Regions from separate parts of the Caballeronia sp. LZ029 genome, predicted to be linked through region 2. Evidence: predicted binding sites of a transcription regulator. Region 2 holds the regulator's gene; the other holds the start of a gene.
The links. Region 2 encodes FliA, which starts transcription of late flagellar genes. Its sites were predicted from a motif close to CTAAAGTTTNNNNNNNNNNNGCCGNTA; they were not measured.
Positions count from the first base shown of each region.

Region 1: the regulator FliA is predicted to act here: its motif matches at 3,064-3,090, upstream of QCE73_RS00800 (flagellin).

Region 1 is NZ_JARUXO010000001.1:165,993-177,325, forward strand. It holds gene fliD (flagellar filament capping protein FliD) at 1-1,268, opposite strand, end outside; gene QCE73_RS00800 (flagellin) at 1,457-2,965, opposite strand; gene QCE73_RS00805 (aldo/keto reductase) at 3,210-4,160, shown strand; gene rpsU (30S ribosomal protein S21) at 4,507-4,719, shown strand; gene QCE73_RS00815 (hypothetical protein) at 4,834-5,211, opposite strand; gene QCE73_RS00820 (hypothetical protein) at 5,228-5,653, opposite strand; gene QCE73_RS00825 (DNA-3-methyladenine glycosylase I) at 6,091-6,696, opposite strand; gene QCE73_RS00830 (BadF/BadG/BcrA/BcrD ATPase family protein) at 6,811-7,728, shown strand; gene QCE73_RS00835 (Cof-type HAD-IIB family hydrolase) at 7,762-8,601, shown strand; gene QCE73_RS00840 (hypothetical protein) at 8,649-8,936, opposite strand; gene aqpZ (aquaporin Z) at 9,266-9,964, opposite strand; gene QCE73_RS00850 (glycosyltransferase family 4 protein) at 10,237-11,301, opposite strand.
Region 2 is NZ_JARUXO010000001.1:3,013,293-3,024,625, reverse strand. It holds gene QCE73_RS14265 (PepSY domain-containing protein) at 1-93, opposite strand, end outside; gene QCE73_RS14260 (thiamine pyrophosphate-binding protein) at 172-1,878, opposite strand; gene flhF (flagellar biosynthesis protein FlhF) at 2,190-3,992, shown strand; gene QCE73_RS14250 (flagellar biosynthesis protein FlhG) at 3,985-4,902, shown strand; gene QCE73_RS14245 (RNA polymerase sigma factor FliA) at 4,918-5,652, shown strand; gene QCE73_RS14240 (GGDEF domain-containing protein) at 5,654-6,748, opposite strand; gene QCE73_RS14235 (aromatic ring-hydroxylating dioxygenase subunit alpha) at 6,939-7,946, shown strand; gene QCE73_RS14230 (acyltransferase) at 8,031-9,230, shown strand; tRNA gene QCE73_RS14225 (tRNA-Arg) at 9,278-9,353, opposite strand; gene QCE73_RS14220 (c-type cytochrome) at 9,657-10,565, shown strand; gene QCE73_RS14215 (UvrD-helicase domain-containing protein) at 10,650-11,333, opposite strand, start outside.

The DNA of each region.
Region 1 (11,333 bases), 2.8 Mb from region 2:
AGTTGCGCCGCGACGCCGTCGGTCGAATTGAAGAGCGAAGCGACGGTGCCCGAATTGTTCGTCAGCGCGGCGGTGAGCGCGTCTTCGTCCGTGCTGAGCGATCCGTCAGGCTGCAACGTGATGCCGATCGACGCGAGGTTCACCTTGCCCGTTCCCGCGCCGATGCCCTTGCTGATCGTGCTCGCGAGCGTGTTCTTGATCGTGTTCATCATCGAGTCGCCGAGCAGCGCGCCTTGCGAGCTGGCCGTCGAATCAAACGAGGTGAGGGATGCCGCCGTGCTGATGAAGTTGTTGTAAGCCGTCACGAACGAGTCGATGGCCGTCTTCTGGCCGCTGACGTCCTGGCCGATCGTGAGCGTCTGCGTCGTGCCGACCGAGTCCGCCGTGATCGTCATCGAGACGCCCGTGACCGCTTCCTTGATCGTATTGCTCGCGCTCGTGACCGGCGTGCCCGCGACGGTCAGATGCGAGTCCACGCCCGAGCTCGACTGCGCCCAGCCGTTCGCGCCGTCGATCGTCGTGTGCTCGGCAACGGTAATGGTCTTCGTCGAATCGTTCGGATCGGGGTCGGTCGTCGTGGTGGACGATTTGACCGCGAGCTTGTTGATCGCCGAGCTGCTGTCATCCGCGTTGACGGTGACGTTGATGGCGTTGGCGAGTCCCGTCGACGTGGAGCGCAGCACGAGGTGCGCGCCGTCCGAACCGTTGACGATGGTCGCCGAAACGCCGGGATTGTCGGACGCCGAATTGATCGCCGACACGATGCCCGAGAGCGTGTTGTTGGTGTCGTCGAGCTTGATGGTGCTCGTCTTGTCGCCGACCTTCAGCGTGATCGAGCCGGTGCCGAGCTTGTCGGTCGACGAGAACACGCCGGACGTGAGCGATTGCGCCGACGCGACATTCGTCACCTTCACCGCGTAGCTGCCCGCGACCGCGGTGGTGTCGGCGCTGCCCGTGAGGCCCTTGCCGTCGGCGGTGGCGGTGAACGAGCCGAGCGTCTTGCCGTTGGCCAGATTCGTGATCGAGCTCTGTAGCAGCGAGAGCACGGACTTGAGCGTGCCGATCGCGGTGAGCTGCGTGTTGTCGGCCGTTTTCTTGTTGTTGAGCGCGTCGGTCTGTCCCGCGACCTTCGCGTTGACGATCGCGGTGACGAGCGAGTTCACGTCCATCGTCGAGTTCGTGGAACCGCTGATGATCGACTGCGCGGCCTGCTGGACGGCGCTCGTCGGATCGACAGTGGAACCCGTTGACGTGGCTACGGTGGTCATGTGTACTCCGGTCGTTTTCGCTTCGCGATCGTTGGAAATTGGGCGGGAGGCGTCATCTCCCGGAAATGCGCACAGGGAGACGAGCTCCCGGTGCGCTGACTGCTTGTGCTTCTTTGCTGCGATGTTTTGTTACATCCGGCGCGCATTGTACTGATGACGCGCGCCGGTTACAGCGTCGGCGATGATGCTTAGCCGAGGAGCTTCAGAACCTGCTGGGGCATCGAGTTCGCTTGAGCCAGCACCGAGATACCAGCTTGTTGCAGCACTTGAGCCTTCGAGAGGTTCGCGGTTTCCTGCGCGAAGTTCGCGTCGGTGATCTGCGACTGAGCCGACGACAGGTTGGTCGATTGTTGCGTCTGCGTTGCTGCGATCGACGAGAAGCGGTTCTGTGCAGCGCCCAGACCTGCCTGGATGCTGTTCACCGCGTTCAGCGCGTTGTCGATCGATTCGATCGCGACGTTTGCGCCGTTCGCCGTCGTCAGGTCGATGCTCGACACGGCAACCGGGTTGTTGGTCGCGTTCGCCGTTGCGATCGCTGCGCGGCTGGCCAGTTCGTTGGCCGTGCCGAAGCCGGTCGGAGCGGTGGCGCCGAGAGCGCCGGCCGCGGTGAAGGCGAGCGTCGAGCCGGCGCCAGCCGTGCCCGGCGTGACCGTGAACAGCGAAGCTGCGCCGCTCGAGAGCGCGTTGCCGCTCTGGTCGGTGAACTTGAAGCCGCCGCTACCGTCAGCGAGAACGTTGATCGACGTGATCGCGGCGGATGCGCCGGTTGCTGCCGTACCGTCTGCATTCAGCGCGACGCCGGAGATCGTGCCGAGGTTCTGGTTCGCCGTCGCATACGTGCCGGTGCCGGTCGCGCCGTTCGTCGAGCTGATCGTGCCGAGAGCCGTTGCGGCAGTGCCCTGAGCCGTCGCTTGAACCGTCTTCGCGAACGCGTTCGAGCCCGACAGCGTCAGCGGCTTCGGATTCGTCGTCGAACCGGCCGTGCTCGAACCGAACAGCGACGTCGTCACGCTCGACGACAGCGCCTGGTTGTTCTGGTCGGTGAACGTGAAGCCGCCGTTGCCGTCAGCCAGCACGTTGATCGACGTGATCGCCGGGGTCGTGCCTGCCGAAGCGGCTGCGCCAGCGCTGTCGAGGCTGATGCCGCTGATCGTCGAGATCGTCGTGCCCTTTTGCGGCACGCCGCCGCCGAGCTGAGCAGCCGAGACGCCCTTGCTCAGGTCGATGCTGATCGTCTGACCGACGTTCGCGCCGACCTGGAAGCTGACCTGGCCAGCCGAACCGTCGAGCACGTTGGTGCCGTTGTACGTGGTTTGCGAAGCGATACGGTTCACTTCAGCGATACGTTGCGTCACTTCCTTCTGCAGTGCTGCCTGGTCGGTCGACGAGAGCGAGCCGCTCGAAGCCTGCACGGCCAACTGACGGATACGCTGAAGGTTGTCCGTGATCTGGTTCAGGCCGCTCGATGCCGTCTGGGTCATCGACACGCCGTCGTTCGCGTTCGAAACGCCTTGGTTCAGGCCGTTGATCTGCGAGGTCATGCGCGAAGCAATCGCTTGACCGGCGGCATCGTCAGCAGCGCTGTTGATGCGCTTGCCCGACGACAGGCGGGTGATGGCCGACGACAGCGCGCTTTGCGTGTTGTTCAGGTTCTGCTGGGCAACCAGCGAGTTGATATTGCTATTGATACCGATCATTTTTTGCTCTCCTGGGAGACTTGGTCTGGCTTTGGCTTTGGCACCGAGTGTTGCCTGGCGGTCCTGCGCTCGGTGATAGCCGGCCGCCTACTTGTGGTTATCGGGCCCCTCGAAAAAAACTTAAGCCCTGCGCAAACGATTTGTGTAACGAATGCGCTCGTAAGCCTGCGAACGCTCGCCCAGCAAGGCGCAGGTTTCGCGCGTATGCTTTTCGATCCGTTCTTTTCGCGCATTCGGAGCACACATGCAGACACGCAGCATCGGCACATCGGACCTGAAAATTGCGCCGCTCGTCTTCGGCGGCAACGTATTCGGCTGGACTGCCGACGAGCGCACATCGTTCTCGATCCTCGACGCGTTCGTCGACCACGGCCTGAATTTCATCGATACCGCGGACGTCTATTCCGCCTGGGTCGAGGGGCATCAGGGCGGCGAATCGGAGACGATCATCGGCAAGTGGTTCAGGGAAAGCGGCAAGCGCCATCGGGTCGTGCTCGCGACGAAAGTCGGCAAGCTCGGCACGCGCGCCGGGCTGACGGCGGCGAACATCGCGGCGGCCGTCGACGATTCGCTGCGGCGTCTCAAGACCGATTACATCGACGTCTACTTCTCCCATTACGACGACGAGAACACGCCGCTCGATCAGACGCTCGACGCGTATCAGAAGCTCATCAAGGCGGGGAAGGTGAGGGTGATCGGCGCGTCGAACTACACGGGCGAGCGGCTCGACGCGGCGCTTGCGATGGCGAAGGAGTCGGGCCTGCCGGCTTATCAGATCCTTCAGCCGGAATACAACCTCTACGATCGCGAAGGCTACGAAACCGGTCTGGAGCCGGTGGCGCAACAGCGCAAGATCGCGGTCGTGCCGTACTACGGGCTCGCGAGCGGTTTTCTGTCGGGCAAGTACCGGTCGAAGGAAGACACGCGGCACAAGGCGCGCGGCTCGCGCGTCGAAAAATATCTGAATGCGCGCGGTTTCAGGATTCTCGATGCGCTCGACGAAGTCGCGAAACGCAACGACACGACGCCCGCAACCGTCGCGCTCGCATGGATGATCGCGCGCCCGAGCGTGACGGCGCCGATCGCCAGCGCCACGTCGGTCGCGCAACTCGAAAGCCTCGCCGCCGCGACGCGCCTGCAACTCGCCGCCGAAGACATCCAGCTCCTCGACGAAGCCAGCGCGTGGCAGAAATAAATCTGTTGCATCAATGGGTTGGATGGATCGGGGGAGTTGGCAGTGGTGCGGTGTTCTGGTAACATCGCGCCCGAATCGAGAAATGTGCCCGATTTCCTGCCTTCGTCGCTGAGAATGACAACGTCAACAAGCAGCGGCGAACGGCTCCGAAACGCGCGTTCGTGTGGTTCCTTCGAAAGCGCATGCCGCTTTGGCGGCTGAATCCCAACGATCTCTTTTCCGGCCTCCGTGGCCGCTTTGCTCGTGTCCGCCGCGCCATTCATGTCCGGCGGACGATCGGAGTGCCGGGGCGCGGCAGCTCTATCGTCGCGCGCTTGAAAATACGTTTAGCAAACTCAGGATTTACATGACCACTATCGTCCTCAAAGAAAACGAGCCGTTCGATGTCGCGATTCGGCGTTTCCGCCGTACCATCGAGCGCAATGGCCTCATCGCCGAACTGCGCGAGCGTCAGTCGTACGAAAAGCCGACCACCGAGCGCAAGCGCAAGAAGGCAGCTGCTGTCGCGCGTCTGCGCAAGCGCCTGCGCAGCCAGATGCTGCCGAAGAAGATGCACTAAGCATCTTTGGCCGGCGAGAGTTTTCGGATTCTCGTCCGCATGGCAAAACGGCGGTGCGACCCGTATGGGCGCACCGCCGTTTTGTTTGTGCTTCGAACTACGCTATTGCGCGTGTCACACGAACGCGTGACGCTTTCCGAGCGCGGAGAGCAGTTCCGGCCACTCGTCGATATCGGCGTAATCGTGCACTTCCTCAAGCTCGATCAAGAGATCGATGATGTTCGGATCGTAGGCATTCACGTTCGATGCGTAGAGCGCGCGCAACAGCCCGCCGTCCCGCGCATGACGGTAGTACGAGATGCCGACGCCTTCCAGCTCGGGCTCGTACAGCTCGTCGCGCACGAGCGAGCCGATCGCGCACTTGCGGCCTTCCGGACTGCGGAGCCGGCACGAACCGTTGTCGTCTTCGGACACCGCGCGCTGCATCAGCAAGTGCTCGCTGACGCGCTCGTAAATCTCCTTCGGGCTCAACATCGTAATGGGGCTCAACATCACAGCACCTGCGATATCACGCAGCCGTTTTGAGAAGTTCGGCGGACAGCCCGAACTGACGCGCGATCGACGTCAGACGCTCGCGCCACTCCCACTTGCCGAAGACGTCGTGCACGTTCTGCAGACAGGAGAGCAATTCGACGGTATTGGGATCGAACACGTTGATGCGCGCACGAAGCAGCGCGCGCCTGAGCGCCGCGACGCCGACATCCATGTACGCCGGCACCTGCTCGGGCGGCTTCGCGATATAGCGAATGGGCACGCCTTCCATCGCGGTGATGTAGTCGCGCGGCTTGATGAAGCTGCCGACAGGACAGCCGCCGCAGTAACCGCGATAGGCGCCGCCGCCCTGCGGCAGCAAAGCCGCTTGCCCTTGCACAAAAAGATGCTGTACGGCGCCGTTGAAAATCTCCTGATGGGTCAGGAAGTTCAAGCTTTTCATGATCATCTCCCCTGCGCCCCTGCGCAGCGGCCGTGCGTTTGAGTTTTCGAGAAGCTGCACCTGCTTACCGGAGCGGCGGCGTCGTTGCGAATGTGGCGCAACCTGAATGAACGCTTCGCTGCTCGGACACTGCATCGAGCACGGCGGTTTCCCGGCCTGGCTCGCGTCGGATTTCTACACTCAGTGAACGATCCGTACACCGTCAGTTATAACGGTTCGGTCCGGTAAAAAGGTGCGCCAGCGCACGCGAGGACGCCATTTTTACACGGCTCGTACGTTCGTGCAGTGCGGAAAACCCGGCAAAAAGCCTTGCAGTTCGGGGCATTGCGCGTGCTTCACTGCAAAAAAATCGGCTTCTATAGGTGTTTACGCCGAGAGGCGTATTTTGTACTCAGACGTGTTGCCAAAAAGCAAAAATTTCCCGCATACGAATGTCTTCAGCGTGTGGATTTGGCGGCAGTCTTCCTTTTTGTCTTAGGTTTTCCTCGCGATATGCAACCGGCGGCGTGATCGTTGACCAAACCGGTGGCTTGCATGAAGGCGTAGCAAATGGTCGTGCCGATGAACTTGCAGCCGTACTTCTTGAGCGCCTTGCTCAAGGCGTCGGATTCGGGCGTGGACGCGGGCGTGGGATTCGCGACATCGCGCGGTGTATCGATGGTTTTGCCATCGACGAAAGACCAGACGAAGTCCGCGAACGAGCCGTGTTCCTGCTGGATCTGCTGCACGGCGCGCGCATTGAGCACCGCCGATTCGATCTTCGCCCGGTTACGCACGACGCGCGCGTCCTGCACGATCCGTTCGATGTCTTTCTCGGTGAAGCGCGCCACCTTGGCGATGTCGAAGCCCGCGAAAAGCGTCCGATAACCCTCGCGCTTGTTGAGGATCGTCGACCAGGAGAGCCCGGCTTGCGCGCCTTCCAGAATCAGCATTTCGAACAGATGCTGGTCGTCGCGCGAAGGCACGCCCCATTCGTCGTCGTGGTACTGGATCATCGCGTCGGTCGTGGCCCAGGCGCAGCGGGTGTGATCGGTGTCTGCCATTGCGAGTCCTCGTCGTTTTTTTGGATCGCGTCAGCATAGCCGAACGTCCGCGCCGCGCCACCTCTGCCATTCGGCCAATTGGCGCGCGCCGTGGCCACCGGTAAGCTTGCGTCCATGACTACATCCTCGACATCGGAATTCAACGGCTTCCTGCTCGGCATCGACGGCGGCGGAAGCGGCACCCGCGTCGTCCTCGCGGACGCCCACGGCACCGAGCTCGCACGCGCGAATGGCGGACCGTCGGGGCTCGGGCTCGGCGTCGAACGTGCGTGGCAGTCCATCGGCGATGCGTGCCGGCGCGCGTTCGACGCAGCCGCGCTGCCCTTCGACTGGCGCGACTGCGTGCTGGGCTGCGGACTCGCGGGCGTGAACAACGCGGACTGGCTCGCGGCCTTTCACGCGTGTGCGCCGGACGTGCGCGCGTTGCGCGTGGAAAGCGACGCCTACACGACCGTCCTTGGCGCGCATGGCGGCGAATCCGGCGTGATCGTCGCGCTCGGCACGGGCAGCATCGCGGCGTCGCTGGACGAGGCGGGCGTGTGCCGCATCGCGGGCGGCTACGGCTTCCCGAGCGGCGACGAAGCCAGCGGCGCGTGGCTCGGCCTGCGCGCGGTCGTTCATCTTCAACGCGTGCTCGACGGCCGCGCGACCGAAGACGCATGGTCGCGCGCGCTGCTCGCACGCACCGGCGCGACGGATCGCGACAGTCTCGTCGTGTGGCTTTGCGCCGCGAACCAAACGGGATACGCGACGCTCGCGCCGACCGTGTTCGAGTTCCACGATCATCCGGTCGCGGCGCGGCTGCTCAAGCGCGCGGCGCTCGAAATAGAGCGTCTGGTCGCAGCGCTCGATACGGCGGGCGCGCTGCCCGTCGCGCTGTGCGGCGGACTTGCCGCGCCTTACGAACCGTTCGTGTTGGACGTGTTGCGGGAGCGGGTGCGGCCGCCGCGCGCGGATTCGGCAGCGGGCGCGCTCGAACTGGCGCGGCGCGCGGCGTGCGCATTCGGAGCTGCCGGTAGCACGGCGCGATAAAATAACGAGCTTTGCAGCACCACAAAGGCAGTCATGTACTCGGTCATCGCTACTGATCTCGACGGTACGCTTCTGAACAGCGACCACCAGCTCGACCCCTTCACCGCCGAAACCGTGCGCACGCTGGCGGCGCGCGGCGTGCCCATCATCATCGCGACGGGCCGGCATTATCGCGATGTCGCTGGCATTCGCGATCTGCTCGGCGTCGACGCGTATCTGATCACGTCGAACGGCGCGCGCGTGCATGCGCCCGGCGACGAGCGCATCTATTCGCGCGACCTCGATCCCGCCGCCGTTCGCCGTCTCGTGCAGCCGGAACTCGCGGGCGCGCACGGCCGCGTGATCGTCAATCTGTTCGCCGACGACGCCTGGCTCATCGACCGCCACGCGCCTGAACTGCTGGTTTTCCACCAGGATTCGGGCTTCAAGTACGAGGTAATGGATTTGCGCGAGCATGACGGCGTGAACATCGCGAAAGTGCTGTATATCGGTGAGCCGGCGGATCTGAAGGAAACCGCCGCGAATCTGGAACGTGAATTCGGCGACTCGCTCTACGTCACGTATTCGCTGCCGGATTGCCTGGAAGTGATGACGTCGGACGTATCGAAAGGGCGCGCGCTGCGCTTCGTGCTGGAGCGGCTCGATGTCGATACCGCGCAGTGCGTCGCGTTCGGCGACAACATGAACGATATCGATCTGCTCGAAACCGCCGGGCATCCGTTCATGATGAACAACGCCAACCCGGACCTCATCAAGCGTCTGCCGGACGTGCCGCGCGTCGGAAACAACTTCGAAGCGGGCGTCGCGCATCAGTTGCGCAAGCTGTTCGGCATTCGCGACGAACTGGCGTCGCCGGGACAGACGCCCGACTGAGCATCGGGCGCGGCGGGCCGCCGGGTTTGCCGGCAGCCCGTTTTCGCTTATCCGCGATGGCCCCAGTTGTTGCCGTAGCCGCCGTGGTTCCAGCCCGCGCGGTTATAGCGGCCGTAATCGTGGCCGTAGCCACCGTGCCAGCGCGGTTCCTCATGGCGATAGTACGGCGCGCGATACGCCGGCGCCGCAGGACGCACGTACACCGGAGCCGGCGCCACATAAGCCGGCGCGCCGAGCGAAACGCCGATGTGCAGATCGCTGTGAGCCTGAGCCGCTCCGACAGCACCGATTGCAAGGCCGGTCGCGACGAGCATTTGGGTGACGATGCGCTTCATTGTCTTTCTCCTTTAAAGCGACGTGTGTCGCATGAGTTCAATGTAAGCGTCCGCCGTCTTACATGCTTCGAGGACTTGTTACGGTGTGCAAGGGCGGCGTAAGGACGGCGGAAAGGGAAGCCGGACGGGTGACATCGCCGGAAGCCTTGTCGGACGGCCCTTCCGCGTTTTGCTCTGTGTACAAAAAATTGGGATCGCAACAATTCATAAGCATGCTGCGTAATTCTGCATTACATTTGTCGCGCGCTTTTAATCATTCGAATGCGCGGCGTAGCGTGAAAACAAAAACGGGCGCATGTAGCGCCCGTTTTTTATTTTGCCGCCGACGCTTACTTCTGGCGCGTCAGAGCCGGATACAGCAGACCGGCGAGAATCGCACCGACGATCGGCGCGATCCAGAACATCCACAGTTGATCGAGCGCCCAGCCGCCGACAAAGAACGCCTGGCTCGACGAGCGCGCCGGATTCACCGACGTATTGGTGACCGGAATCGAGATCAGGTGGATGAGCGTCAGACACAGGCCGATCGCGAGCGGCGCGAAGCCTTTCGGCGCGCGGTCGTCGGTGGCGCCGAGGATCACGAACAGGAAAAAGAACGTCATCGCGACTTCGCAGACGAGCGCCGCCACCATCGAGAAATGACCCGGCGAGTGCTCGCCGAAGCCGTTCGCGGCGAACCCGCTCGACGTGAAGTCGAAGCTCGGGTTGCCCGTCGCGATCAGGTAGATGACCCATGCGCCGAGCGTCGCGCCGATCACCTGCGCGACGATGTACGGCACGAGATCGCGCACCGGGAAGCGGCCAGCCGTCGCGAGACCGATGCTCACAGCCGGATTCAGGTGGCAGCCGGAAACGTGTCCGATGGCATAGGCCATCGTCAGCACCGTGAGGCCGAACGCCAGCGCAACGCCAGCGAATCCGATGCCGAGTTGAGGAAAGGCCGCGGCGAGCACGGCGCTTCCGCAGCCGCCCAGCACGAGCCAGAAAGTACCGAAAACTTCAGCGCCGAGACGCTTCGACAAATGCATGATTCTGCCTTCGTGAAAAATTGAAAAGCCATTGATTTAAAACAAGAACGCGTGTTGCGCTTGCGGAGCGGAGTTTAAGCGCGGAGTCTTTGGCGAACTGTCAAAAATGGTGGATCGGCTCTCAATTCACGGGCATCGAAACGAAACTTCGGATTGTTCCTTATAGGGTGTGTAAAAACGCGCGGAGCGCTCGAACGGTGTGCGCAAAAAAATACCGCCCGGCAAGCGGGCGGTATTCGATGCGACCTGAAAGTCAGGCGAGCGGTTGACTATTACCCCGCCGCGACTTGACGCAGCACCGGGCGCTTCGCGGCCTGGAGCAGCGCGGTATAGCTCTCGACGTAGTTCTGCGCCATCGTGTGCGCGCTGAAGCGGCGTTCGAACTGCGCGCGAATTTCCGTGCGCGAGAGTTCATCGAGTCGTTGCAGCGCGCCGACTGCGCCCTGCACATCCTCGCAGATGAAGCCCGTCACGCCGTGATCGATCACTTCCGGCACCGAGCCGCGATTGAACGCGATCACCGGCGTGCCGCAGGCCATCGCCTCGATCATCACCAGGCCGAACGGCTCGTTCCAGTCGATCGGGAAAAGCAGTGCCTTCGCGCCCGACAGGAATTCCGGCTTCTGCGCCTCGTTGATCTCGCCGATGAACTCGACATGCGCCTGCGACAGCAGCGGCTCGATCGTCGACTTGAAGTATTCCTGGTCGACCTTGTCCACCTTCGCGGCGATCTTCAGCGGCAGACCGCTTTGCGCCGCGATCTTGATGGCGAGATCGGCACGCTTTTCCGGGCAAATGCGGCCCAGGAACGCGAGATATTCCGGCTTCTTGTGCGGCTGCGGCGTCAGCAGTTCGTTCGGCAGACCGTGATAAACGGTGTTCAGCCAGTTCGCCTGCGGCAGCGGGCCACGCTGATTGTCCGAGATCGAAATGACGTTCGCCTTCGTGAACGTGTTGAAGATCGGCTGCAGTTCCGGCAGATCGAGACGGCCGTGCAGCGTCGTCACGAACGGCGTATCCATCTGCGTGAACAGCGGGAACGGCATGTAGTCGAGGTGGAAGTGCAGCACGTCGAACTCGTGCGCGCGCTGGCGGACGGTTTCGAGCAGCAGCATGTGCGGCGCGAGCGCGTCGCGCACGGTCGGGTCGAGACGCAACGCACGCGGCCACACCGCGTCGAGCGTCGCCTTGGTTTGCGAATCGCCGCTTGCGAACAAGGTTACATCGTGGCCGAGCTCGACGAGCGCATCGGTCAGATAAGACACGACGCGTTCAGTGCCGCCGTAAAACTTCGGAGGAACTGCTTCGTGCAACGGTGCAATTTGTGCGATTCGCATAACGTGACTCTCCATGTAGGTGAGGCATTGCA
Region 2 (11,333 bases):
CCATTCGCTCTTCGGATGCGCGGTGCAGTCTGCCTTCGCGAAAGCCGCGCCCGAAAAGCCCAACGCCAATGACAACGCCAGAATCTTAAGCATCGCTAACTCCCTGTGTTTTTGAACTGGCTACTCTACTGCCACCGGGAGCGGTCTGCAAGAAGATTGAAAGTTTGTCCCTTAGCGCGTGCCTTGCCGGCGAATTTGTTCGAGTGTCGCGCCCGGTGTGCTCTGATCCTGCGGAATGCGGATCTCGATCAACGCGGGCAGGCCGGATTTCCGGGCGCGTTCGAATGCAGGCATGAACTGATCCGTCGTTTCGACGAGTTCGCCGTGCGCGCCGAACGCGCGCGCAAACGCGACGAAATCCGGATTCGTCAGCCCCGTCCCATGCACGCGATTCGGGTAATGCCGCTCCTGGTGCATGCGGATCGTTCCGTACTGCGCGTTGTTCACGACGATGAAAATCACCGGCAATTCATATTGCATCGCCGTGGCGAGTTCCTGACTCGACATCATGAAGCAGCCGTCGCCCGCAAACGCGATCACCGTGCGGTCCGGATAAAGCGACTTCGCGGCGATCGCGGCGGGCACGCCGTAACCCATCGCCCCGCTCGTCGGCGCGCACTGCGATCGGAAGTGCCGATACGAATAGTGCCGATGCAGCCAGGTCGCGTAATTGCCCGCGCCGTTCGTGAGGATCGAATCGGCGGGAATCGTTTCCGCGAGCTGGCGCATGATGTCGCCGAGCTGGACATCGCCGAGCATCGGACGCGGCGTGCGCCATTCGAGATACGCGGCGTGCGCGGCTTCGGCCTCGCCATGCCACGCGATATTCGCGGGCGGCGTCAGCGCCGCGAGCATCGACGCGATTTCCGGCATGCCCGAGACGATCGGCAGATCGGCGCTGTACACGCGGCCGAGTTCTTCCGCGCCCTGATGCACGTGGATGAGCGTCTGCTTCGTCTTCGGGATGTCGAGCAGCGTGTAGCCGCCCGTCGTCGATTCGCCCATGCGCGGGCCGAGCACGAAGAGCACGTCGGCATCGCGCACGCGTGCGGCGAGCGCCGGATTGATGCCGAGCCCGACATCGCCCGCATAGTTCGGATGCTCGTTCGACAGCGTGTCCTGATAGCGGAATGCGCAGCCCACCGGCAAGCGCCATTGCTCGACGAAGCGCGCGAAATCCTGCGTCGCATCAAGCGTCCAGCCGCTGCCGCCCGCGATCACGAACGGCTTCTTCGCGTTGGCGAGCAGTTCGCGCAAGCGATCGATTTGCGCCGCCGCCGGCGATGCCGCCACGCGCTGATAACGCGGCGCGGGCAACGCGGCGGCGACGGCTTCGGTCAGCATGTCTTCCGGCAGCGCGAGCACGACCGGACCCGGACGTCCCGAGGTCGCCGTGTGAAACGCGTGGCTCATGTATTCCGGCACGCGGCGCGGATCGTCGATCTGCGCGACCCATTTCGCCATCTGCCCGAACATGCGCCGATAGTCGATTTCCTGAAACGCCTCGCGGTCCATGTGATCCCGCGCGCATTGGCCGATGAGCAGGATCATCGGCGTCGAATCCTGAAACGCGGTGTGCACGCCGATCGACGCGTGCGTCGCGCCCGGCCCGCGCGTGACGATCGCGACGCCCGGTTTGCCCGTCAGCTTGCCGACCGCTTCGGCCATGTTCGCCGCGCCCGCCTCGTGGCGGCAGACGATCGTCTGAATCTGCGAGGTTTCGTCGTGCAGGGAATCGAGCACGGCGAGAAAGCTCTCGCCGGGCACGCAGAACACGCGCTCGACGCCGTGATGCACGAGCGCATCGACGAGAAGACGCGCGCCGGTAGTTTGATTGTCGGGAGAAGCGGATTGCGCGGAGGGGACAGCGGACGCCATGCGAAGAACTCTCCTGTGAGTGTCCGGATCGTCGCGGATGCGGGCCGGACAGTGAGCGAATTGCCCTAAAGCTTACGCCGTCGGGCGAGCGCGCGGCCAGAAGCAAAGCGGAATTTTTTCCCGGCGAGCGCGGCCTGTTCGCGCCGTCCGCGGCATTTCCATCAGCCGAAATACCCCTTTTTCTCGCCCCTTATCCAGCGATGGAGAAAGGGTGGAGTTCGCAATAATGGCTTCACTGAAAAGCGGACACGGCAACGAGCCAAGCGGGTCCGCCTCGCAAAGATCGCAGTCTCACCTCATCGGGGGCAAGTTTGAACATTCGTAAATTCATCGGCGCGAACAGCCGCGACGCACTGCGCCAGGTTCGTGAAGCGCTCGGCCCCGATGCCGTGGTGCTGTCCAATCGCACGCTGGATGATGGTTCCGTGGAGATCGTCGGCGTCGCGGACAGCGATATCGCGTCGATCTCGCCGGCCGCGAAGGAACAGGCCGTGCGCTCGGCGGGCTCGTCGCGCGCCGCACTGGCCGCCGCGGCCGCCGCGCTGCCGGCGAAGCAATCCGCCGCGAATCCCTACACGAGCGGCGACGTGTTTTCGTCGGTCTTCGGCGCGAACACCGACGCCGACGATGAAGACGATTTCGCGCACGAACACGAAGCCGCTTCCGACGAAGAAGCGCCGCGCACGATGGCCGACTCGAATCCGTGGCTGATCGAGCACGCGAAGCGCATCGCGCAGCAGGCGACGATGCCGTCGAACCGTCCGCTGACGGCGTCCGCCGCGATCGCTCGCGGAATGGGCGTGCCGGTTCCGGTCGCTGCGCAAGAGACCCGCGCCGAGAGGACCCCAGAAGCAGGCAAGTACGCGATTCGCCAGCAAGCGCAAGCGCAGGCTAACCGCGCGGAAGCGATCGCTCAGGCGCGCGTTCAATCGACCGTCGAAACGCCCGACTGGGCACGCGAAGCCGCGCAGGTCGCCGCACGCCGCGCTGCGCAGAAGATCAACGCGAGCGCGCCGCACTCCGAAGCACCGGCGGCGAGCACCGCGCCGGCTGCGCAGGAAGGCGCCTTCGAAGGTCTGCCGGCGAACGCGGCGGCGGTCGTGACCGAAGCGATTCGCGCACGCATGGAGCAGGTCGTCAACGAAACGGTGATGAACGAGCTTTCGTCGATGCGCTCGATGATGGAAGAGCACTTCTCCGGTCTGCTCTGGGGCGAGCGCCAGCGCCGCAACCCGACGGGCGGCGCGCTGACCAAGCGTCTGTTCGCCGCCGGTTTCTCCGCGCAACTCGTCCGCATGATGGTGGACAACATGCCGGAGATGGAAAGCGTGGAAGGCGCGCTCGAATGGGTGCAGGAAGTGCTCGAATCGAACATCCCGGTGATGGATAGCGAAGATGCACTGATGGAACGCGGCGGCGTGTTCGCGCTGATGGGCCCGACGGGCGTCGGCAAGACGACGACCACCGCGAAGCTCGCGGCGCGCTGCGTGATGCGCTTCGGCGCGAGCAAGGTCGCGCTGCTCACGACCGACAGCTACCGGATCGGCGCGCACGAGCAACTGCGCATCTTCGGCAAGATTCTCGGCGTGTCGGTTCACGCGGTGAAGGACGCCGCCGACCTGCAGCTCGCGCTTTCCGAACTGCGCAACAAACATATCGTGCTGATCGACACGATCGGCATGAGCCAGCGCGACCGCATGGTTTCCGACCAGATCGCGATGCTGTGCGGCGCGGGCCATCCGGTGCAGCGCATCCTGCTGCTCAACGCGACGAGCCACGGCGACACGCTCAACGAAGTCGTGCAGGCATACAAGAGCGCGGCGGATCAGCCGCCGCTCGCGGGCTGCATCCTGACCAAGCTCGACGAAGCGACGAATCTCGGCGGCGTGCTCGATACGGTCATCCGCTACAAGCTGCCGGTGCATTACGTGTCGACCGGCCAGAAGGTGCCGGAGAACCTGTACGTCGCGACCAAGCGTTTTCTCATCAAGAGCGCATTCTGCATTCCCCGCGACGGCTCGCCGTTCGTGCCGCAGGACGAAGAAGTGCCGGCGCTGCTCTCCGCGCTGTCCGCGCGCGCCACGACCGAACTGCATGGGGTGCACTTTGGATAAGTTCGTGCTCGACCAGGCGGAAGGTCTGCGACGGCTGCTCACGCGTGCCGGTTCGCGCGTGGTGGCGGTTGCGGGCGGGCCGGCGGGCATCGGGTGCACGTCGGCGGTGGTGAATCTCGGCGCGGCGCTGTCCGTGCACGGCAAGGATGTGCTCGTGATCGACGAGCATCAGGACGCGGGATCGGTGAGCCGCATGCTGGGTTTGTCCGATGCAGGCGCGCTCGCCGCGGTGATGTCCGGCCGCCGCGCGCTCGCCGATGTCGTCGAGCGCACGCCGTTCGGCTTCTCGCAGATCGCCGCACCGCGCGACGAGCGCATCAGCCATGACGCCGCGCAGTGCCGCGCATTGCTCGATGGTCCGGCCGACATCGTTCTGATCGATGCGCAACTGGACCGTCACGGCGCGCTGTCGACGCTCGCGGCTCAGGCGCATGACTTTCTCATCGTGACGCGGGTAGCCGCGTCGGCGATCACCGAGGCGTATGCGTGCATGAAGCGGCTGCATTACGCCCATGCGATCGGCCAGTTCCGCGTGCTTATCAATCACGTGCAGAACCCGGCTGACGCGGCGGTCGCGTTCGACAACCTGTCGGGCGTCGCGAGCCGGTATCTGGCCGTGTCGCTCGTGCAGGCAGGGTATGTGTCCGAGGATGCGCGCGTCGCTCGGGCAAAGGAACTCTCACGCTGCGCAGTCGAAGCGTTCCCGGCCACGGCCGCGGCCCGCGACTACCGCGCGATCGCGGCGGAGCTCCTCCACTGGCCGATGCGTCCCGCGCCGTACATGCGCGCGGCGAACGGCCAGCCAGACGCGCGAATTCCGGTTGGCGACTCTGAACAGGGCGGGCGGGAGGCGGCGCATCGTGTGGCCGCGCTTCACGACTTTGCAATGAGCAGCACGGCGTCGATGTGATCAAGATAGGTGACCATGATGTATAACGCCCAAGGCAAACTCTCACAGTCGGACGTCCTGACGAAATATGCGCCGCTCGTTCGTCGGCTGGGGCTTCAGCTCGTCGCCAAGATGCCGGCGAGCGTCGATCTCGACGATCTCATCCAGGCCGGCATGATCGGTCTGCTGGACGCGGCGAGCCGCTACAAGGAAGATCAAGGCGCGCAATTCGAAACCTACGCGAGCCAGCGCATTCGCGGCGCGATGCTCGACGAGCTGCGCGCCAACGACTGGCTGCCGCGCAGCATGCGCAAGACGTCGCGCGAAGTGGAATCGGCGGTGCATAAGGTCGAGCAGAACCTCGGCCGCTCCGCGAGCGAGACGGAGATCGCCGAGCACATGAAGATGCCGCTCGACGAATATCAGTCGATGCTCCAGGATCTGCACGGCAGCCAATTGATCTACTACGAAGACTTCGACCGTTCCGCCGACGACGAGCCGTTCCTCGACCGCTATTGCGTCGATCGCTCGGACCCGCTTTCGGCGCTGCTCGACGACAGCCTGCGCGGCGCGCTGATCGAAGCGATCGACAAGCTGCCCGAGCGCGAGAAGCTGCTGATGAGCCTCTACTACGAACGCGGCCTGAACCTGCGCGAAATCGGCGCAGTGATGGAAGTGAGCGAGTCGCGCGTGTGCCAGTTGCACAGCCAGGCGGTCGCGCGTCTGCGCACGAAGCTGCGCGAGCAGGCGTGGACGAGCGTCGAGGCCTGATTCAGCTCGTTTCGAAGTCGCGCGTTTCGGCGAAGACCGTTTTCCCTTCGCCGAGACTTTTCGCGCGATACATCGCACGATCGGCGGCACGCAGCACGGCGGTGATGCCGGATTGCTGCGCGCTCGTCGCGCTGGAAAGCAGACACGCGCCGATGCTCGCCGATACCGACACCGGCCGCTCCTGCACCGATGTCATCGCGCCGAGAATCGAGTGAATGCTGTCGGCCACCGACAGCACCGCCGCGCGGTCGCGCACCTGATGCGCAAGCACGACGAACTCGTCGCCGCCCAGACGCGCGATGGTGTCGGACTTGCGCATGCGCTTCGCGAGCGATTGCGCGAAGGCCTGCAGCAGCATGTCGCCGACGGCGTGACCGTAGGTATCGTTCACTTCCTTGAAGCCGTCGAGATCGATGAGAAGGAGCGCGGTGGCATCGTCGCCATCGGTTTCGCGCGCGGTCATCGCACGATCGACGATCCGTTCGAGCGCGTATCGGTTGGACAGGCCCGTGAGCGGATCGGTCGATGCCTGACGCGCGAGATCGCGATTCGCATTGCCGAGGCGATCGACGAGCACGCTCAAATACACCGATGCGCCCAGCACGCTCAATCCCAGCCCGATCGCGGCGGGAAGATTGGCGCGCCACCACGGCTGCCAGACGCCGAGCGCCATCACGACGACGAGCGCCGTCGCGCATGACACCGCGAGCGTGCGCTTGCCGTAACGGCATCCCGAGCCGATCAGAAACCAGAACATCACCCAGATGAGCGGCAGCGCGATTGCGCCGCCCGCCGCGAGCGCGAGCCCGAGCAGGGTTTGATCGGCGATGGTCGTGACAGTGAGACGCTTCTCCGACGGCGTGCTCATGCGGTTGACGATCAGCAGCGTGGCCGCACCGTAAGACACGTAGAGCGCGATGAGACGCGCGACCGCCAGTGCATCGTAGGAAGGGCGGAGCCACGCGAAGATGCCGTAGGCCAGAAGAACCGCCGCTCCCATCCAGACCCGCAGCGTGGCCTGCTCGCGTTCGGGATTCCGGTGCTCGGACCATGCGAAGGCATAAGGCCGGCGTGCCGGTTGATGCGCCTGCTCCATACTGAACCCCTGGATGGTGATTTCTTTCTTTTATCTTGCTGTCTTTACTGCGGCCCCGTCGCGTGGCATCGGCTGAATGGAGTGGTATCGAATTGCGCCGAGCGAGCGATCCGCTATTTTGCAACGTTTTGCGAAGACGCTGTGTTTCGTGTAATAACGGCTTTCGCACTTCTATTTCCGATTCACCGTGATGCGCGACGAATCCATTTCTCTGGCCGGCGAATGGCTGCCGGTCTGCAATAGCGAAGACGTTCCCGAAGGCGGCGCGCGCGGCTTTGTCGTCGCCGATGAGCGCATCGTCGTGTGGCGCGACAGTATCGGCGCGGCGCATGTGTGGCGCGATTACTGTCCGCATCGCGGCGCGCAGTTGTCGCTCGGGCATGTGATGCGCGATCAGATCGTGTGCCCGTATCACGGCTGGCGTTACGACATCGAAGGGCAGTGCTTGCGGATTCCATCGAATCCGTCTTTGCGTCCTCCGAAACGTGCCTGCGCGACGACGTTCGTCAGCGAGGAGAAGTACGGCGTCGTGTGGATGTGCTTCGGCGAGCCGGCTGACGCGCTCGACTTCTTTCCCGAAGCCGCGATTCCCGGTGGCCGGCGCATCAATCTCGCGCCGCAGACGGTGAGGTCATCGGCGCCGCGCGTCGTCGAAAATTTTCTCGATATGGCGCACTTTTCGTTCGTGCATGTGGGGATTCTGGGCGAGGACGCGCATACGGAAGTGCCGGATTACGAAGTCGTGCAGACTTCCGATGGCGGGCTGGAGGCGCGGCAGTGTCGATACTGGCAACCCGCGGGGATTCCGGGACAGGGCGGCGGCGCGATGATCGATTATGTGTATCGCGTGAAGCGGCCGTTGATCGCGAGTCTCACGAAGATGGCGTCGGGTGGGCAGGGTGCGCTGCATATCCTGCTGGCGGCGTCGCCGGTGACGCAGACGGAGACGCGCGCGTGGCTCGTGTCGATTCACGAGGACGAGACGACGCATTCGGATCAGGCGCTTTACGACTTCAATATGGAAATACTGATGCAGGATACGCCGATCGTCGAGTCGCAATGGCCCCGGCGTCTGCCGCTCGATCTCGATGCGGAGTTGCATCAGCGGTGTGATCGGATGGCGGTGGCTTACCGCAGATGGCTGGCGGGGATGGGGTTTGGGTGGGGGACGTGCGCGGGCGAAGATGTCGAGCGATAGACGACGGCACGCCTGTGCCAAGCCGAAGGTCGTTTCGCGTAATATGCCGTATGAATCGCCAGTCAGTGGATCGGGTTTGTCAACATGAAGCAAGACTTTCGTACCGCACGCGCACAGGAAGATGGTCGTCAGATTCCTGCGCTGGATGGCCTGCGCGGACTCGCGGCGCTATGGGTCTTTCTTTCGCACGTCCGCATTCTGACTGGAATGACGCCCGTGCCGACCCTGCTGGCCTATGGCGAACTCGCGGTCGATCTTTTCATGTTCGTTTCCGGCTTTCTGATGGCGTTCCATTACCTAGAACGCCGTGAGCAGGAACCGTGGAACGCGGGCCGAACATGGCTGCGGTTCTGGTGTCGCCGCTTCTTTCGGATCACGCCGGCGTATTACGTGCTGCTGCTGATCTCGTTGCTCACGGGCGCTTATCTGGGCGATGCGCGCAATGCCGTCGCGCATGTCTGGCCGGAAACGGCCACGGCTGCATCGCGCTATCTGGATCACGGCGTGTGGAACGTCGTGACGCACGTTACCTACACCTTCGGGCTGATTCCACGATACGCGTTCAATACGCCGTTGCCGGACTGGTCGATCGGGCTCGAAATGCAGTTCTATGCGGTCTTTCCGCTGCTCATGCTGTTGATCGCGAGATACGGCGCCTTGCTTGTGATCGCGACGCTCGCCGTCGCCATGTTCGGCGTTCAGATCATTGCACCGGGCTTCTTTTCCTCATTTCCGATGCCGGCCTTCCTGCCGATGAAGCTTTATATGTTCATGACCGGCATGGCCGCTGCACTGACGCGCGGTACGCCTCGGGCAAGCGTCGGCTTTCTGCTGGCGGCGAGTCTACCCGCGATCGAGTTTGCGCTGCATCCCGTCGCTGTCTCGGCAGCGCGCATCGCGATGGTCGCGGTGCTCTTTATCCTTTTTTCCGCGGAATCCATGCGGTTCGGGGCGCTTGCGCTGCCCGTCGTGCGAATCTTGCGGCGCGCACTGGGCATCCGCTTCGGCAAGGTGATGGGCGATCTTGCCTACAGCTTTTACCTCATTCACTTGCTGGTGCTTCTGCCGGTCGCTGGATTTCTGACAAAGTTCGAGAGATATTTGAACGCTCCCGGTGCCGTTCGATTCATCGCAGTCGCCTTGATCGTGGGGACGATCACATTCGGGCTGTCATGGCTGCTACATCGGGCCGTCGAGCAGCCTGGCATCGCGCTGGGCAAACGCCTGCTTAAACGGCGTATCGTGATGACCGGGCGCGAAGGCGCGATCTCGTTTCGTCGCTAGCGAGGGCGGAGAAACGGGGGCTCGGTGAAGTCGTAGTGGTGCTTTCATGGCGCGCCCGGCTGGGATCGAACCAGCAACCCCTGCCTTCGGAGGGCAGTACTCTATCCATTGAGCTACGGGCGCATCGGGGAGAGGCCTTGCGTGAGGGAAGCGCCAAAAGACAAACGGCTGCTGCAAGGCCCAACGAATCCGAGAGAATACCTGTTTTCCGTGACTTCGTCCATCGCACGGGGCTGGGCGCATCGCGCGAAGCATCACACGATTCGGGTAAACGCCCGCACCGCCGCCACAGCCACCTCGCGCCGACAGTTAAGCGTTCCGTCTATAATCGACCGTGCCTTTCCCCAGGCGCGCCCAAGCGCAATGCGGTAGCTGTCACGCTGTCACTGAACCGACTCACACCAAAAAACGGGAGACGAGACAAGCATGAGCGAAGCACCCCACGGAGCCCCGATCAAGACGCCCGGCCAACTCATCGCCGCGATCATCGCGGGATTCGGCATCCCGGTCGCCATCATCATCCTGCTCGCGGTTTATGTGAACAACTCGACGCGTACCGGCGCGGGCACGGACATCGAGCAGTCGGTGAACGAGCGCATCGCGCCCGCCGCGCAGGTCGATATCCGCGACGCCAACGCGCCGCGCGTCTACAAGACCGGCGAGGACGTATTCAAAGCCGTGTGCTCCGCCTGTCACGCAGCGGGCACCGCCGGCGCACCCAAGTTCGGCGATGCCGGCGCGTGGGCACCGCGCATGGGTGAAGGCTACGACACGCTCCTGCACAACGCGCTCAACGGCAAGGGCGCGATGCCCGCGCGCGGCGGCACCAGCCCCGACGATTACAGCGACTTCGAAATTGCGCGCGCGGTCGTCTATATGGCCAACGGCAGCGGCGGCAAACTGGCGGAACCGGCGCAACCTGCGTCGGGTGCGGCGGCGAGCGCGGGCGCATCGGGTGCGGCAGCGGCATCGGGCGCAGCGGCTCCGGCAGGCGCGAGCGCGAATGAGAACGCACAGGCGGCGGCAGCCGTCGCGGCGCTGGCATCGGTGCCGCAGGCTGCGGCGCCGGCGGCGGGCGGCCAAAGCGCGGACGCGGCTCAAGCCGGCAAGGCGCTCTACGAGCAAGTCTGCCAGGCATGTCACGCGGCCGGCGTGCTCAACGCGCCGAAGTTCGGCGACAAGGCCGCCTGGGCGCCGCGCCTGAAGGAGCCGATGGACACCGTCTACAACTACGCATTGCACGGCAAAGGCGCGATGCCGCCGAAGGGCGGATCGAATGCGCCGGATGCGGATGTGAAGGCCGCCGTCGATTACATGGTGAACGCGGCGAAGTAACGTTCACGCGTGCAATGAAAGAACCCTGCGTCGGTTCAAGTGGCGCAGGGTTTTTCATTTTGAAGCGCGAAGAAAGCGAAAGCGTCAGGTCTTCTGCAACATCGCCTTGAGCATCGCCATTCGATCTTTCGGCGACAGCGGTTTTTCCTCGGGCGTCGGCGGCGGTGCATCGTCGAGCAGCATCTCGGGTATGAAGCGCGACGGCTCGCACACCACCGTCTCCCGCGCGCGTTTTCTCTTCTTGCACCAGTTCAGATGCAGACTGCGCTGCGCCCGCGTGATCGCGACATACATCAGCCGGCGTTCTTCCTCGATGCGCGAATCGTCGACGGGCGCGTCATCATCCGAGCTGCCGCGATGCGGCATGATCCCTTCTTCGACGCCCACCAGAAACACGTGCGGATACTCCAGTCCCTTCGACGCATGCACCGTCGAGAGCCGCACCGCGTCCGGATCTTCTTCCTTGCCTTCGAGCATGGACATCAGCGCGACGGTCTGGATCAGGCCGAGCAGGTTCTTGCCTTCGTCGGCGAAACCGTCGGCGGTGTCGTAGCCTGTCTGCTCCGCGCCCGGCGCGGCTTCCGGCTTCGTGCCCTTGCGCTTCAACCATTCGAGAAACTCGAGCACGTTCTGCCACTTCGACTGCGCCTGCCGCTCGTCGTACGCATCGTAGAGATACGACTCGTAGTGGATGGCTTCCATCATGTCGTCGAGCACTTCGGTCGCCGGATCGCGCGCCGCGCGGTCGGACAGCCGCCGAATCCATTC